Regions from separate parts of the Streptomyces sp. CA-181903 genome, predicted to be linked through region 1. Evidence: riboswitches for the same ligand, from Rfam matches in the RefSeq annotation. Region 1 holds a riboswitch; the other holds the start of a gene.
The links. A riboswitch is a leader RNA that binds a small molecule or an ion and turns the genes downstream of it on or off. The one in region 1 is predicted to bind glycine.

Region 1 (8,707 bases):
GGTGGAGCGCATGGCGTGCTTGCCGATCACCACGCGTTCGGTGAGCCCCTTGGCGCGGGCGGTGCGGATGTAGTCCTCGCCGAGCACTTCCATCATGGTGGCGCGGGTGAGCCGGGCGTACATGGCCGCGTAGAGGAAGGCGAGGGCGACCCAGGGCAGGATCAGCCCGCCGAACCAGCCGGCCGGGTCGTCGGCGAAGTCCACGTACTCGGACGAGGTCCAGCCGAGCTTGTACTTGAACAGGGCGAGCAGCAGCAGGGCGGTGAAGTAGATCGGCAGCGAGACGCCGGCCAGGGCGGTCATCATCGCGCCGCGGTCGATCTTGGTGCCGCGCTTGAGGGCGGAGACCACGCCGGCGGTGACGCCGAGCAGCAGCCAGATGACGCAGGCGCCGCCGGCGAGCGAGAGGGTCGGGGGCAGCCGGTCGGTGAGGATCGGCCAGACGGCCTGCTCGGTGCGGAAGGAGTAGCCGAAACAGGGGGCCGCGCAGTGGTCGGTGGTGCCGCCCCCGGTGTAGTCGCGGCCGGCGAAGATGCCGCTGATGAAGTGCCAGAACTGGACCAGGACCGGGTCGCTCAGCCCGAGCTTCTGCCGGATGCCCTCGATCGTCTGCGGGTCCGCCTGCTTGCCGACGTACATGGCGGCGGGGTCGGCCCCGGTGAGCTTGGGGATGGTGAAGAAGATGAAGAAGGTCACCAACGTGACCACGAGCAGCATCACGATGACGGCGAACAGTCGCCTGACGATGTAAGCGAACACTGCGGTCGGCCCGGCGGCGGTCCGGTGGACGGGGTGTCCACCGGACCGCCGCACTCGGCCCTCACCTGCCCTTCGGGCCTAGCGGCGGGAGTGCCGGAGGAGCGGATGGACGATCGACTGCGGCCCGTGCGCGGTCACTTGACGACTCCCAGGGCCTGGTAGTCGTACCGGCCGTTGTAGGCGTCCGTCGTGTAGACGTTGGTCAGCCGGGAGCTGCGCCAGATGATGTTCTTCTCGTAGGTGAAGGGCAGGTACCAGGCGCCCTCCATGACCTTCTTGTCGGCCTCCTGGTAGATCGCCCCCGCCTTCTTCGGGTCGCTCTCCGCGATGGCCTGGTCCATGAGCTTGTTGACCTCGGGGTCGTTGAGCTCGGGGTAGTTCTGGTTGGCGGTGTCGAGGATGAACCGGCCGTCCACGATGGGCTGGAGGAAGCCCTGGCCGCTGGGGAAGTCCGCGCCCCAGCCGAAGACGATGATCCCGTAGTTCTTGTTCTTGACGTTCGCCGGGGCGCCGACGACGGTCGACGACTGGGCGCCGTCGTACTGGTCGATCTGCGTCTCGATGCCGATCTTCTTCAGTGACGCCTGGAGCGACTCGGCGGTGGCGATCTCCTGCGGCTTGTTGTTCCGCACCGCGATGGTGGTCTTGAAGCCGTCCGGCTTGCCGCAGGCCCTCAGCTCCTCCTTGGCCTTGGCCGGGTCGGCCGCGCCCTGCTTGAGGTTGTACGGGTCGTAGGACCCGTCGTGCCCGGTGACGGCCGGCGGGATCATGTTGAGGCCGATGTCACCGCCCGCCTCGGGGCCGCCGCGGGCCGTCTGGAGGGAGGTGTGGTCGGCGCCGTAGATGACCGCCTTGCGGCAGTGCACGTTGTCGAACGGCGCGACGGACTTGGGGAAGGCCGCGTACCGGATGAAGCCGGTCTGCGGGTTGTCCAGGTTGCTCTTGGCGGTCTGCAGCGCCTTCTGGCGGCCGGCGGAGCCCATGCCGGTGGCGTTGAGGTCGACGTCGTAGTTGCCCGCGATCAGGTCGCTGTCCATCGCGTCCGCGTTGGTGGTGAACTTGACCGAGATCTTGTCCGGCAGGGCCTTGCGGACCTGGTCGGAGTCCTTGTTCCACTTGTCGTTGCGGACGAGCACCATGTTCTTGTTGGGGTCGTACGACTGGAACTTGTACGGGCCGCTGGAGAACGGCCGGAGGCTGTACTTTTCCGCGGTGTCCTTGTCCTGGGGCACCGGGCTGGCCGCGGGCAGCGCCAGCATCTGGAGGAAGTCGCCGTTGGGCTTGGCCAGTTTGAAGGTGATGGTCTTGGCGTTGGGCGTCTCGATCGCGGACAGGCCCAGCTTGTCCTTGCTGTCGTCCTTGAAGGGGCCCTTGTACTTCTTGTCGGGGTCCAGGACCTGCATCAGCCAGGTGGGGCCGCCGGAGATCTTGTCCTGCGCCCAGGTGCGCTCGATGCCGTACTTGATGTCCTGGGCGGTGATCGGTCTGCCGTCCTCCCAGGCGATCCCGTCCTTCAGGGTGAAGGTGTAGGTCTTCTTGTCGTCCGAGACCTTGCCCAGGTCGGTGGCCAGGTCCGGCACCAGCTCGGCGCTGCCGTGGCCCGGCGCGGGCTTGGGGGTGACGAGGGTGCGGACGTAGTAGCGGGCGAAGTCCCAGGCGAAGCCGTAGTACATACGCTGGGGGTCCCAGGAGTCCGACTCCTGGGTGGCGATGAACTTCAGCTCGCCGCCCTTCTTGTCGGACGGGCTGGCGACCTTCTCGACGCCCGCGTTGAAGCCGGGGCCCTTGCCGCCGCCCCCGCCGCCCTTGTCGTTCTTGCTTCCTCCGCCACCACAGGCGGTGACCCCGACAAGGGCCGCGACCACCAGTGCCGCGCCAGCGGCCGTTCCGCGCCTCGAAGTCCAGTGCGTTGCCAAGATGTCGCGACCTCCGTGATCGTCGCGGGCCGGGGAGCGGACCGCGATGGGGGTGATTCCTTCAGCTCGTACTCCTGATGCCGGAGGACCGGACGGGCGGCGGTACGTTTCCGCTGCCGCACGTCCGTGAAGTCACTCCGCGCAAGGTGGTGTTGGGGTGTGCGGGGGGCGGCTAGCGCGAGCCCTTGGGGTCCAGGGCGTCCCGTACGCCGTCCCCGAAGAGGTTGAACGCCAGCACGGTGACGAAGATGGCGAGGCCCGGGATCACCATGAACATCGGGTCGCCCTCATAGGTGTTGACGGCCTTGGAGAGCATCTGCCCCCAGGACGACGTGGGCGGCTTGACGCCGGCGCCGAGGAAGCTGAGCGCGGCCTCGGTGAGGACGTTGGTCGGGATCATCAGCGTGGCGTAGACGGTGATCGGCGCGACCAGGTTGGGCAGCAGCTCGCGGAAGAGGATGTACGTCCGGCCGGCGCCCAGGCTGCGCGCCGCCTCCACGTACTCGCGCTCTCTCAGCGAGAGCGTCTGCCCGCGCACGATGCGCCCCACGTAGGGCCAGCCGAAGAAGCCGATCACCGCGATGAGGACGGCCATCCGGACGCCCGAACCGGTCAGTCCCCAGAGCTCGTTGGGGACGACGGAGATCAGCGCGATGATGAAGAGCAGCTGCGGGAAGGCCAGCAGCGCGTCCATCACCCGGCTCACCACGGTGTCCACCCAGCCGCCGAAGTAGCCGGCGATGATGCCCAGGACGGTGCCGATCACCACGGCGACCACGGCCGCGAGGAAGGCGACGAGGAGGGAGACCCGGGCGCCGTAGACGACCCGGCTGAAGACGTCCCGGCCGTTGACCGGCTCGACGCCGAACAGGAAGTCCCCGTTGATGCCGCCCCATGAGCCCTTCGGGGTGCCGAAGAGGGGGTCGATCTGGTCCTCGTGGTACTCGTTCGGCGGGTGGCCCAGCAGGTCCACGATCAGCGGGGCGAAGATCGCGACCAGGATGAGCAGCAGGACCACGATCCCGCCGGCGAGGGCCAGTTTGTCGCGCTTGAGCCGTGTCCAGGCGATGCGCCACGGGGAGCGGCCCTCGATCGTCGTGCCCGGGACCGGGAGTTCCGCGTCGGCGACGACGGTCGCGGTCCCGGTCGCGCTCGTCTCGGGGAGTGGTGCCGTCATCGTTCGCTGGACCCCTCTCGGCCGGGGGAACCGGCCTCCGCCGGCCGCCCGGGGGCGGCAGGTCGACCATCACTGACACATGCGGTGCTGTGCGGTGCTGTGGTGCGGGAAGTACAAGCGGAGCTGGTCGTACACCGGACCTGCGGGTCCTTGGCTCGGGAGTCTTCAACGCGTTCACGATCACCCGCCAGACCTGGCAACCAATGGATGCGCAACCGTGATGTGCGATGCGAGGTTCCGTTATACGGACGGGGGTTGACGCTCAGCAGGGGAAACGGCAGCGGACGGGCGCCTCGTCCGTCACCCGCGGCGCCCGGGTGCGATTCCGTCGCGGGGGACGCGCGTGTCGCGGGAAGGCGTGCCCGGGGTGCGCTAGTGCGGGTACCCGTACCCCGGCGCCGCCGCGCCGCTCGGGGCTGCGTGGCCGTAGAACGGGCGGGCGTGGGCGCGCATCCACAGGGCCACCGGGTCGAACTCGTCCGACATCGCCACCGTGGACACCGGCAGCCCCTCCGGCACCACGGCCACCACCTGCTGCATCATCGCCCGGACGGACTCCACGGCGGGCGGCGAGGTGTCGTACAGGTCGAGGCCGATCGCCAGGTACGCGGCGCCGATCGCCGGCTGCACCCAGGCGCGGCGCAGTGCCCGGACGGCCGGCGTGCGCTGGGCGTGCTGGGCGAGCAGGGCGTAGAACCGGGCGATGTCGACGGTGGGTTCGCTGATCTGGAGGGGGCCCGCGGGCAGCCGGTCCAGGCCGCCGGCGATGCGGCGCAGGTCGAGCCAGGGGATGCCGACGCCGCCGCCGGGGGCGTGCGGGTTGAGCCACAGGCCCCAGCGGCCGGGGTAGAGGGAGGCGGCGAGGGAGCGGCCGGTGACGACCTCGTGGGCGCGGTTCCAGCCGCTGGCGGCGAGCTCGCGCTCGGAGGTGACGCACGGGGCGTAGCCGAGGCCGTCGACCTCCATGTTCCCGTACTGGGCGTCGGGCGAGCCGGGCCGGCCGTGCCAGAGCAGCATCCACAGCCGGCCGTCGGCGACGGCGCGCAGCAGCGATTCGTAGACGTCGTACCGCCCGGGCGCCACTTGGCGCAGCACCTGCTCCACGCCGCTCTCCGCGCCCGCGCTCACCTGATCCCGCCCCTTCTCCCGGCGGACGCTCGCGTCGCGTCCGCCCCCTGCCTCACGGCGCGGTCGCGCCTCCCGTACGGTCGTCCAACCAGCTTACGAGGCCGGGGCGGCATGCAGGGGAGCAGTCACCGGTCACGGTCGTAGAACGGTGCGACGCGGTCCCGCATCCAGTCGGCGACCGGGTCGCGGGTGACGTCGAGGAAGACCGTGCGGACCGGCCAGGGGACGGGGGCGGAGCCCAGGGCGCGGCCCAGCGCGGCCACGGCGGCGGCGCGGCTGTCGTCGTCGGGGAGGTCGAGCTCCACGCCGACGAAGAGCTCCGGCGGGCCGCCCTCGACGCTCGCCAGGGCGCGGCGGGCGGTGCGCACGGCGCGGGCGGCGGTGAACTCCAGGCCCGCGGCGGCCAGGAAGGCGGTGGGCTCGTCCTGCCAGTAGGGCTCGTGCAGGCGCACCCGGCCGCCGGTGGGCTCGCCCTCCAGCCGCAGCCGGCCGGCCCGGCAGAGCTCGGCGACGGCGGCGGGCGGCAGCGGCGCGCCGACCGTGCCCTCGGGGTTGACGACGATGCCCACCTGCGGGGGCAGGCCGCGGGCGAACTCCACGGCGGGGGCGACCGCGTGGGCCATGTGGTCGCCGACGACGCGGCGGAACTGCTCCTCGGAGCTGAACACCGGCACGAACGCGGCGCCGCCGAGCTCGATGGTGGGCAGGTCGAGGTCGCGGCTGTCGGGGCCGCCGCCCTTGGGCAGGGGTATCCAGACCTCGCTGCGGCCGAGCGCCTCGACGACGCGCTCGCCGGTGCCGGGGACGCCCGCGCAGGCGGCGAGGGTCTCCTCCAGTTCGTTGGCGGGCCAGCCGGGCGCCTCGCCCCGGACCCGCTTTGTGCCGTGCAGCTCGGGGCCGCTCATCCGTTCTCCCCACGATCTCGTCGCGCTCGCACCCGCACCTTAACGGCCGACTCCCCGTCAGGGGGCGGGAGGGGCGTACCGGCCGGGCGAGGAGGCGGCCGCCGCGCGAGGGGGGCGGCGGGGGCGGGCTCGGTGACGGGCGGTCCCGCCGCGCCCGGCCCCGCGAAGGTGATCGTCCGCAGGGCCGCCGCGGCCGGGCGGTCGAGCAGGAACACGCTCGCCGCGCCCTTCGGCGAGCGGCCCGCCGCCGTCGCCGCGACCAGCCGCTCCATGGCGCGGCGGTGGCGCCCGAACGCGGCCCGGGAGACCGTCCGTCCCCGGGCCCGCTGCCCGGCGAGCGCGGTCCCGGGCTCGACGGCGAGCAACAGGACGTGCAGCGCGGTCCCGCGCCGGCGCGCCTCGCGGGCCAGCAGCCGGCGGACCCAGGCTCGCTGCCCGCAGTCGTGCACGACGAGGCTCGCGCCGGAGCGCAGGGCGCGCCACAGGCGGGCGTAGTGCGCGAGGCGCGCGAGGGGGCGGTAGGCGCCGTACGGGAGCCGTACGGGCAGGGCGCGCAGCCGGCGCTCCAGGCGGGCCCGGGAATCCTGCGAGTCGACGCGGCGCACGGGGTCGCCGCGGCCGTCGAGGGCGGGCACGACCCGTCGCATCAGGGTGGACTTCCCGGCGCCGGGCAGGCCGGAGACGACCAGCAGGTCCCCGGCGCGGCAGCGCAGCTCCGTCACGGCCGGCACCGCCCCGCGCAGGTCGCGCGCCCGCGCCCCGACGGCCCGCTCCGCCCGTGCCGCCCGCGCCGCATCCGCCGCGTCCCTCCGGCCGCCCGTTCGCACCGCTCCCCCGTCCTCGTCCGCCGCCGCGCGGCCCCGCCGCTCCCTCGCCCGGTGCCCACGGTGTACCCCACCCGCATACGGACGGAGTAAAGGAAAAGTAATCCAATGCGATGGGCTCCGAACGGTCCATCGCACGCCCGTACGTGCAATGATGTGCGCGCCAAGAGCACGACCACCTGCGTACACGCGCACCTGCGTACAACTGCATACCGGCCGCTCGAATCCGCGCGGGAGAGTTCCGGCCATGTGCCTGCCGCACCGCGGCACGCCGCATGCCGGGCGCCGAAGGAGCAAGTTCCTCCCTTGAATCTCTCAGGCCCCGTACCGCGCAGGGTGAGGCAGATCTGAAAAGCGGACCGCCCGGCGGTCCCACCCAAGGTGCAAGCCGCGTGCCCTCCGGGGCTCCCGGTGAACCTCTCAGGTTCCGATGACAGATGGGGAGGCCGTCCTTCGACGTCCCCGCGTCCTCGCGACCGCTGCCCGGGAGCCTTGATCATGTCTGCCGCAGAGACCTCACAGCCCTCAGAGACCGCCGCCCCGCGTCGTACCGCGCTCGACGCGCTGCACCGCGCCCTGGGCGCGACGATGACCGACTTCGCCGGCTGGGACATGCCCCTCCGCTACGGGAGCGAGCGCGACGAGCACGTGGCCGTCCGCACCCGCGCCGGTCTGTTCGACCTCTCGCACATGGGCGAGATCACCCTTACGGGTCCGCAGGCCGGCCAGGCCCTGGACCACGCCCTGGTGGGCAACCTCTCCGCGCTGAAGCCCGGCCGTGCCCGCTACACGATGATCTGCGACGAGCGCGGCGGCATCCTGGACGACCTGATCGTCTACCGGCTGGCGGACCAGGAGTACATGGTCGTCGCCAACGCCTCCAACGCCCAGGTCGTGCTGGACGCGCTCACCGAGCGGGCCGCGGGCTTCGAGGCCGAGGTGCGCGACGACCGCGAGAACTACGCGCTGCTCGCCGTCCAGGGCCCGGCCTCCCCCGCCATCCTGAAGTCGGTCACCGACGCCGACCTGGACGGCCTGAAGTACTACGCGGGCCTGCCCGGCACGGTCGCCGGCGTCCCGGCGCTGATCGCCCGCACCGGCTACACCGGCGAGGACGGCTTCGAGCTGTTCGTCGCCCCCGCCGACGCGGAGAAGCTGTGGCAGGCGCTCACCGAGGCGGGCGCGGACGCCGGTCTGGTGCCGTGCGGCCTGTCCTGCCGGGACACGCTCCGCCTGGAGGCGGGCATGCCGCTGTACGGGCACGAGCTGACCACCGCGACCACGCCGTTCGACGCCGGGCTCGGCCGCGTCGTCAAGTTCGACAAGCCCGGCGACTTCGTGGGGCGCGCGGCGCTGGAGGCCGCCGCCGAGCGCGCCGCGGACGCCCCGCCGCGCAAGCTGGTGGGCCTGGTGGCGGCCGGGCGGCGGGTGCCGCGGGCCGGCTACCCGGTGGTGGACGCCGCCTCGGGCGCGGTCATCGGCGAGGTCACCTCGGGCGCCCCCTCCCCCACGCTCGGCAAGCCGATCGCCATCGCCTACGTGGACGCGGCCCACGCCGCCCCCGGCACGGCCGGGGTCGCGGTGGACATCCGCGGCAGCCACGAGCCGTACGAGGTCGTCGCCCTGCCGTTCTACAAGCGGGAGCACTGAGCCCGCCCGCCGTCCCCGCCGTCTTCTGTCTCACCTGTCAAGACCCCTTGCACGAGCATCCATCCGCGTACAGGAGAATCGACCCATGAGCAACCCCCAGCACCTCCGCTACACCAAGGAGCACGAGTGGCTGTCGGCCACGGATGAGAACGGTGTGGCGACGGTGGGTATCACCGAGTTCGCCGCCAACGCGCTCGGCGACGTCGTCTACGCCCAGCTCCCGGCCGTCGGCGACACCATCACCGCAGGCGAGACCTGCGGTGAGCTGGAGTCCACCAAGTCGGTCAGCGACCTCTTCGCCCCCGTCACGGGCGAGGTCGTCGAGGCCAACCAGGACGTCGTGGACGA
Region 2 (8,707 bases), 4.3 Mb from region 1:
GGGCCGCGTTCCAGACGGCGGCGAACCGGCCGGGGGTGACCTGGAGGTGCAGTTGCACCGAAGTGCAGGCGGCCTCCGGACAGATGGACCGCGCGGTGCAGGTCAGCCGTTCGACGCCGTCGATGTCGATGCGGACGTCCTCGCCGCGGGCCGCCATCACCTGCTCGTTGAGGAGCGCGTAACGGTCGGCGGCGGAGAAGTTGTCGGGGACCAGGTCGGACTGGCCGAGCGTCGGGAGAATGCCGATCATCACTATTCGGGAGCCCACTTCCCGGGCTTTCCGGTCGGCATAGGAGAGACCGGTGCGCAGCTCCTCGGCGAGTTGGTCGAGAACGCGTCCCGACAACCGGTGCGGAACAATGTTCACTTCCAGGTTGAATTGACCGAGTTCCGTCTGGAAATCGTGGCTCGCGATACGCTCCAGCACCTTGGCATTCATCATGCTCGGCATACCGTCGGGGCCCGCGAGATTCAACTCGATCTCCAGCCCCATAAGGTTCCGGGGCCGGTCGAAACGCTTCTCCTCCAGTAACCTCCCCAGCCCTTCCAGGCACTGCCGGAGCTTGTCCCGGTGCCGCTGCCGGTCGTCCAGCCCGAACTCCACGGCGGCGACCTTCTCACCCATGGACGCGTCCTCCTCCAGCGGTCGCCCTCGGCGCCGGCCCGTTCCCGTCACGGTCGATGATGCCCAGACGAGGCGATCGAAACGCCTCACCCCGTACCCGTATAACCGGTAGGCTGGCAACCAAGCGCACTCCGGCACATTCCGATGGCATGACGGCAGCTCATGGCATGTCGCATTGCGCTGGTGATAAACGCCGACGAGTTTCGGCCGACCGTTCCCGGGAAAGAAACCGAGGTCAGGTGTGCGCGACCGGGAACGAAAACACCGAAAACGCCCCCGCAGGCGGCCCTGATTTCCTCTTGCCGGAAATACCGGCGACAGCTAGCCGAAACATCCCGTGAACATGTGTCGTATAAACTCGGAGTGAGGCAGAGAGTAGGCGCCCCGGCAGTCGGTCCCGGCCCCCCTCTGACCCCGCACACCGACAGCGTCGTCACCTGCCAGCACCTGCGTGTCTCCGAAGTGAGAGGCGACCCATCATGCCGCTGCACATCCCCCTGCCCCCGCGCCTGCCCTCCGTAGCGTCCGCACCGCCCTCGGCTCCCCCACCGCGGTCCGGGAGACCCGCACCCCGTCCCTGAAGGCCGCCCAGGGAGCGCTCGCCTGCGAACTCCCGCTCCCCGTCCACGTCCTGGAGCAGCACCCCCCGGCCGGCGCCGCTCCCCGCACCCGGCTCACCGGCTGGCGCTTCCTGATCAAGGAGGACGAGCGCGCCATCGCCGCGGGCGAGGCCCGGCCGACCGCCGACGGCTGGACGTTCTCGCACTTCTTCGAGGGACCGTACGTCGTCTCCACCGAACTCGCCCTGCGGCAGGCCGAGTCGCTGTCGACGCCGTACCAGCCGCGACTGCTGACCGTGCCCGGCCTCTACATGCTCACCTTGTGGCTGCACGGCGACATCACGGCCGACGCCGAATCCGGCCTGCCCGCCCCCGGCGACCTGCTGGTGCCGCTCGCCCCCGCGCCGCCCGGCATCGCCGCCCACCGCCCGCACCGCTTCGCCGACCTGCTCCCGGTGCTCACCCTCCGGCTGACCACCGCACCGATGCTGAAGACCGCGTGACGCGTCCGACGGCGCCCCGCGACCACCCCGGTCGCGGGGCGCCGCGCCGTTTCCCGCCCCTCCCGGCCTTCCCGCCCCGATGTCACCCACACGGCTCAGCGCACGGAGGTCGACCCGAATCGACCGAAGGGGCAGACTTGTTGACAGCAACCGTCCGCATGGGTGACGCGTCTTCCTCCACAGCGGACCGCTGCAACGAAATCCCTGCGAAATCACGCCCGTAGGGCAACACTGGGACCGACAGACCACATCGTCACGGGGGCGGCATGACCACCGCATCGAGCCGCAGCACAGCGACAGCAGAGACATCCCAGCGAAAGAACCCTCCCATGTGTCAGCACCATCCCGCGTGCCCGTCAGCCGATTCCGCCGACCGGGAAGCCGCCCACCTCGTGGCGCACTTCCCCCAGCAGGGCTGGAGCCTGCTGTGCAACGGCGTCCTCTGCTTCGAGGACACCGGCGAACTGCTGCCGGACGGGCAGATCATCGCCCCGCACCGGCCGCTCGGCGTCGAGCATGTGGTGACGGCGGCCTGACCGTCAGCCGGCACCAAGCGCCACGCACGCACCACGCGCACCACGTACGACGCGACGAAAGGGCCGGCCCGGCGTTCCCGCCGGACCGGCCCTCCCCGTGTGACGGGCCTGCCGCCTAGCCCTCGTACTCGTCCAGCGGCGGGCAGGAGCAGACGAGGTTGCGGTCACCGAACGCACCGTCGACCCGGCGCACCGGCGGCCAGTACTTGTCGGCCGCGGAGACGCCGCCCGGGAAGACCGCCGTCTCCCGGTCGTACGGGTGCTCCCACGCGCCGGCGATCGACGCGGCGGTGTGCGGGGCGTTGCGCAGCGGGTTGTCGTCCTTGTCCCACTCGCCGGAGCCGACCTTCTCGATCTCCGCGCGGATCGCGATCATCGCCTCGCAGAAACGGTCGAGTTCGCCGAGGTCCTCGCTCTCGGTGGGCTCGATCATCAGCGTGCCGGCCACCGGGAACGACATCGTCGGGGCGTGGAAGCCGTAGTCGATCAGTCGCTTGGCCACGTCGTCGACGGTGACGCCGGTCGCCTTGGTGAGCGGCCGGAGGTCCACGATGCACTCGTGGGCGACGAGGCCGTTGGGACCGGTGTAGAGCACCGGGTAGTGCGGTTCCAGGCGCTTGGCGATGTAGTTGGCGCTCAGCACCGCCACCTGCGTCGCGGCCTTGAGTCCCTCGCCGCCCATCAGCCGGACGTACGCCCAGGAGATCGGCAGGATGCCGGCCGAGCCCCACGGCGCCGCCGAGATCGGGCCGACCCCGGTCTCCGGGCCCGCAGCGGGCTGGAGCGGGTGGTTGGGCAGGTACGGCGCGAGGTGGGCGCGGACGCCGACGGGACCGACGCCCGGACCGCCGCCACCGTGCGGGATGCAGAAGGTCTTGTGCAGGTTCAGGTGCGAGACGTCGCCCCCGAACTCGCCCGGCTTCGCCACGCCCACCAGGGCGTTGAGGTTGGCGCCGTCCACGTACACCTGGCCGCCGGCCTCGTGGACGAGGGCGCAGATCTCGCTGATGTGCTCCTCGAACACCCCGTGCGTGGACGGGTAGGTGACCATGAGGACGGCCAGCTCGTCGCGGTGCTTCTCGATCTTGGCGCGCAGGTCGTCGGCGTCGACCTCGCCGTCCTCGCCCGTCTTCACCACGACGACGCGCATGCCGGCCATCACGGCGCTGGCCGCGTTGGTGCCGTGCGCGGAGGACGGGATGAGGCACACGGTCCGCTGCTCGTCGCCGTTGGCGCGGTGGAAGGCGCGGACGGCCAGCAGGCCGGCCAGCTCGCCCTGCGACCCGGCGTTGGGCTGGAGCGAGACCTTGTCGTAGCCGGTGACCTCGGCCAGCCGCTCCTCCAGCTCACGGATGAGCGTGAGGTAGCCCTCCGCCTGCTCCGCCGGGGCGAACGGGTGCAGCGCCCCGAACTCCGGCCAGGTGACCGGCTCCATCTCGGTCGTCGCGTTGAGCTTCATGGTGCACGAACCCAGCGGGATCATGCCCCGGTCCAGCGCGTAGTCCCGGTCGGCGAGGCGGCGCAGGTAGCGCAGCATCGCGGTCTCGGAGCGGTGCTGGTGGAAGACCGGGTGGGTGAGGAAGTCGGAGCGGCGCAGCAGCCCCTCGGGGAGCGCGTCGGCGGTACCGGCGTCCAGCGCCTCGACGTCGGCGTCCACCCCGAACGCGGCCCAGACGGCGGCCAGGTGCTCACGGGTGGTGGTCTCGTCGCAGGCGATGCCGACGGTGTCGGCGTCCGTCCGGCGCAGGTTGACGCCCCGCTCCAAGGCGGCGGCGACGATCTCGTCCGCCCGGCCCGGCACCCGCGCGGTGACGGTGTCGAAGTACGCGCCGTGCACGACCTCGACGCCGCCGGCCCGCAGCCCCTCGGCGAGCAGCGTGGCGTACCGGTGGACGCGGCGGGCGATGCCCGTCAGCCCGTCGGGCCCGTGGTAGACGGCGTACATCCCGGCCATGACGGCCAGCAGGACCTGCGCGGTGCAGATGTTGCTGGTGGCCTTCTCGCGGCGGATGTGCTGCTCGCGGGTCTGGAGGGCCAGGCGGTACGCCTTGTCGCCGTCCGCGTCGACGGAGACACCGACGAGGCGGCCCGGCAGGCTGCGCGCGTACTGCTCACGGACGGCCATGTAGCCGGCGTGCGGCCCGCCGAAGCCCATCGGCACACCGAACCGCTGGCTGGTACCGACGGCGATGTCGGCGCCCAGCTCGCCGGGCGGCGTGAGCAGCGTCAGCGCCAGCAGGTCGGCGGCGACGGTGACGATCGCACCCAGCTCGTGCGCCCGCTCGATGACCGGCCGCGGGTCGCGGACGGCACCGGAGGCACCCGGGTACTGGAGCAGCACACCGAAGACGCCGCGCTCGGCGATCTCGTCCGGGATGCCGGCCGAGAGATCGGCGACGACGACCTCGACACCGGTCGGCTCGGCACGCGTCTCGATGACGGCCACGGTCTGCGGCAGCGCGTCGGCGTCGACGAGGAACACCCCGTCCTTCACCTTGCCCACGCGCCGCGCGAGCGCCATCGCCTCGGCGGCTGCGGTGCCCTCGTCGAGCAGGGACGCGCCGGAGGTGGGCAGCCCGGTGAGATCGGCGACGACGGTCTGGAAGTTCAGCAGGGCCTCCAGCCGGCCCTGGGAGATCTCCGGCTGGTACGGGGTGTACGCCGTGTACCAGGCGGGGTTCTCCATGACGTTGCGGAGGATCACCGGCGGGGTGAACGTGCCGTGGTAGCCGAGCCCGATCATGGGCACGAGCACCTGGTTGCGGTCCGCGAGACCGCGCAGTTCGGCGATCACCTCGGCCTCGCCGCGGGGCGCGGGCAGCCGGAGCGCCTCGGCGCTCTTGATCACGTCCGGCACGGCGGCGGCGGTGAGTTCGTCCAGCGAGCCGAAGCCGACATGGGCGAGCATCTTCGCCTGAGCCTCGCTGTCGGGGCCTATGTGGCGGCCGGCGAAGGGAGTGCCGCGCTCCAGGTCGGAGAGGGCGATGCGGTGGGCGGTCATCTGCGGGGGCCTCCTGGTCATTGCGACCTGCGAGGGGTACCACGGCGCGGGTACCCGGACGGCCTCCCCCTCTGTCATCTCGACCTGAGAGCTTCACCGGGCCCTTGTGACGCGACCCGGCTTTCACCGTCGGTGAGGAGGGGCTCGGCGTGGTGCCCGGTCCGGTGCCCGCCCTGCTTTCCAGAGTGACCTCGTCCGCGCGGTACGTGTGCCTGAGAGATTCCGGGGAGGATTTGCTCCTTCGGCGCCCCCGTCGAATCCGTCGGGGCCAATGCCCGTCCGGCTTCTGGGGGACTCTCCCGCGCGGGGTCCACAGCCAATCGCCAGCCTACCAGCGGCAATGCCGACGGCGGATCTCTCCGAGCGGTGCTTTTCCGCACGCTCCCCCATTACTCCTGATTGGCGGCTTATCTCGCCACCCGAGGGTTTCCCGAGCTTTGGGGAGGGTCTTCCGGGGAAATTAGGGGACAGAGAGGGGACGGAAGTGACTCCCGGGAGGACAGATGCAGTCGGATATCGATCCTCGGACCCTGATCGGCCGCAAAGCGTACGACCGCGACGGCGCGAAGATCGGCACCGTGGACGAGGTCTACCTCGACGACGCCACCGGCGAACCCGAGTGGGCGGCCGTACGCACCGGCCTGTTCGGCCGCGACGCGTTCGTCCCCCTGGAACCGAGCGAGGTCGTCGACGAGTCCCTGCGCATCCCCTACGACCGAACCCTCATCAGAACGGCCCCCGACCTGGGCGTGGGCCGCCATCTCTCCCCCGAACAGGAACTCCGTCTCTACCACCACTACCGCATGCCCTTGCCGGGCCCGGAAACGCCCGCGGCCGGGACAGGCGGGTGGGAGCGGGACGACGACGAGCCGGGCGGGCACTGACCGAAGTGCCCCGCGGCCTCCGGGTCGGGCGGGCCGCCACGGCCCGTCCGGCCCGAGGACGCGCACCGCAGGCGCGTTGGGGGGCGGGGGCCCGCCCCCCGCAAGAAACGGTGAAAGGGAGGGACCGGGGCGCTCCAAGCGCGGCAGCGCGCCCTCACCGCCCCGACGCGGCGGCCACGCCACCGGCCGGCGCCCCCTCCCCCACCGCCGGCCGTATCAGCGGCACCGGCTCCGCCGGCTCCAGATCAGGGTCGTCGACGGTGAACGTCCGCACCCGCCCCGGAGCCACCGACCAGGGCTCCTCGAACCGCACGGTGACCCGCCCGAGTCCGCTCCCCTGCACCCATCCCCGGCCGAGCTCCCGATGCACCACGTCCAGCCCTGGCAGCCACCGCCGGGCCGGCGACGCGTCGTCGTCAGCCCGCGCCTCGGGCGCCCCCTCGGCATCCGGGAGTCCTCCATCACCCGCAGCCGCCTCCGCGGCCAACGCCTGCGCCTGCGCCTGCGCGAACAAATCCTCCTGCGTGTAATCCGCGAGCCCGCTCACCCCCACCCCCAACAGCCGCACCCCCGCCGTAGTGTCAACCCCCTCCAGCAACCGGGCAGCCGCCTCCCGAACCACGGCCGGGTCGTCCGTGGGCCCCCGGAGCGTCTCGGAGCGTGTCAGCGTCGAGAAGTCGTAGCGCCGCACCTTGATGACGACCGTCCGCCCCGACCGCCCGGCCGCACGCAGCCGCCGGACGCAGCGGTCGGCGAGACGCGCGAGCTCCAGCTGCACACGCGTCCGGTCGGTCAGGTCCTCGGCGAAGGTGTCCTCCACGGAGACGGACTTCGCGTCCCGCTCGGCCACGACGGGCCGGTCGTCACGGCCCGTCGCCAGGGCGTACAGCCCGGCCCCGTGCGCCTTGCCCAGCAGCCGCACCAGTTCCGCCTCCCCCGCCTCGGCCGTCTCGGCCACCGTGTGGATGCCCGCGCGCCGCAGCGTCTCCGCGGTGGCGGGCCCGACGCCCGGGATCGTCCGCACCGACATCGGCCCCAGCAGCTCCAACTCCGTGCCCGGCTCGATGACGACCAGCCCGTCCGGCTTCGCCTGCTCAGAAGCGATCTTGGCCAGCATCTTGGACCCGGCGAGGCCCACCGACCCGCTGACCCCCGTCGCCGCCAGGATGTCCCTGCGCAGCCGCTCCCCCACCGCCCGTACGGCGGCCGAGTCCGGCTCTACGCCACCCGCCTCCAGGTCGACGAACGCCTCGTCGAGGCTCAACGGCTCCACCAACGGCGACAGCTCTCCCAGCAGCCCCATGACCACGCCGCTCACCTGCTGGTACAGGCTGAAGCGCGGGGTCAGATAGGCCGCGTTGGGACACAGCCGGCGGGCCTGGGCCGTCGCCATGGCGGAGTGCACGCCGAAGACCCGCGCCTCGTACGACGCGGTGGCCACCACGCCGCGCGGGCCGATGCCGCCCACGACGACCGGCTTTCCGCGCAGGCTGGGCTTGGCCGCCTGCTCCACCGAGGCGTAGAAGGCGTCCATGTCGAGATGCAGGATCGTCGGTGAACCTCTCACACCACGAATGGTCCCGCATACCACTGACAATCGCGCTGACGTGCGACGACGAGCCCGACCGCGCCGCGTCACACCCATGCCCGGCCATACGGAAGCGGGCCCGGGGAACAACCCCGGGCCCGCTTCCGTACGTCCGAAGACCGCCCTCAGCCGGCCCGGTTGCGCCGCCGCGCCAGCTCGTCCGCCGGATTGTGGCCGATCAGCGTCTCGCCGGTGTCCACCCGCTCGCCGTGCAACTGCGCGAGCGCGCTCTCGACGTCCCGCCAGACCACCCCGACGGCGATCCCGAAGACGCCCTGGCCCCCTGGAGGAGCCCCACGACCTCATCGGGGGACGCGCACTCGTAGACCGTCGCGCCGTCGCTCATCAGCGTCATCTGCGCCAGATCGGCCATGCCGCGGGAGCGCAGGTGCTGCACGGCGGTGCGGATGTTCTGCAGGGAGACGCCGGTGTCCAGCAACCGCTTGACGATCTTGAGGACCACCACGTCCCGGAAGCTGTACAGCCGCTGGCTGCCGGACCCGTACGCGGGCCGGACGCTCGGCTCCACGAGCCCCGTGCGCGCCCAGTAGTCGAGCTGCCGGTAGGTGATGCCGGCCGCCGCGCAGGCGGTGGGCCCGCGGTAGCCGATGGTCTCCGTGCCGGCCGCCGCGCCGCCCCCGGCGTCCGCGTCCCTGGGGCCGCCGGCCCGGGGCCCGCGCTGAGCGGTGACCGCCGCCGCCGGAACGGGGGTGCCGCCCACGCTCCCCACGCCGCTCAGACCGTGGGCGGGCGTACCGCCCGTACCGTTCAGGCTGTGCGGGAGGGTCACCGGTTCGACCGATCCCCCGTGCAGCGGATACGGACTGCCGACCGCTGTACCGTCGCCCGTGCTTCTCACGCCGACCTCCGTCCTTGACCTGCCTTCTCGACGGTAGGCAGTCGCTCGGGGTGCGTCAACGATCGCCACACTCGGCACGCCGAGTGATAATCACCCTGAGAGTGGTTTTACGTGTCCCCGCGGGGGAAAGGCTACTCGAATACCCTGCCGT

Region 2: another riboswitch for glycine. It lies ahead of gcvP (aminomethyl-transferring glycine dehydrogenase); the one in region 1 lies ahead of gcvT (glycine cleavage system aminomethyltransferase GcvT).

The regions. Positions count from the first base shown of each region.
Region 1 is NZ_JBNJLY010000001.1:5,278,692-5,287,398, reverse strand. Features, by position in the region: gene ACQEVS_RS23680 (ABC transporter permease) at 1-759, opposite strand, end outside; gene ACQEVS_RS23675 (ABC transporter substrate-binding protein) at 894-2,675, opposite strand; gene ACQEVS_RS23670 (ABC transporter permease) at 2,848-3,852, opposite strand; gene ACQEVS_RS23665 (enhanced serine sensitivity protein SseB C-terminal domain-containing protein) at 4,225-4,980, opposite strand; gene ACQEVS_RS23660 (enhanced serine sensitivity protein SseB C-terminal domain-containing protein) at 5,106-5,885, opposite strand; gene ACQEVS_RS23655 (AAA family ATPase) at 5,882-6,712, opposite strand; glycine riboswitch at 6,931-7,049, shown strand; gene gcvT (glycine cleavage system aminomethyltransferase GcvT) at 7,208-8,359, shown strand; gene gcvH (glycine cleavage system protein GcvH) at 8,445-8,707, shown strand, end outside.
Region 2 is NZ_JBNJLY010000001.1:1,014,514-1,023,220, forward strand. Features, by position in the region: gene ACQEVS_RS04320 (glutamate--cysteine ligase) at 1-625, opposite strand, end outside; partial or broken gene ACQEVS_RS04325 (hypothetical protein) at 1,105-1,688, shown strand; gene ACQEVS_RS04330 (DUF5999 family protein) at 2,018-2,224, shown strand; gene gcvP (aminomethyl-transferring glycine dehydrogenase) at 2,340-5,225, opposite strand; glycine riboswitch at 5,416-5,537, opposite strand; gene ACQEVS_RS04340 (PRC-barrel domain-containing protein) at 5,729-6,109, shown strand; gene ACQEVS_RS04345 (DNA polymerase IV) at 6,264-7,676, opposite strand; partial or broken gene ACQEVS_RS04350 (MerR family transcriptional regulator) at 7,823-8,307, opposite strand.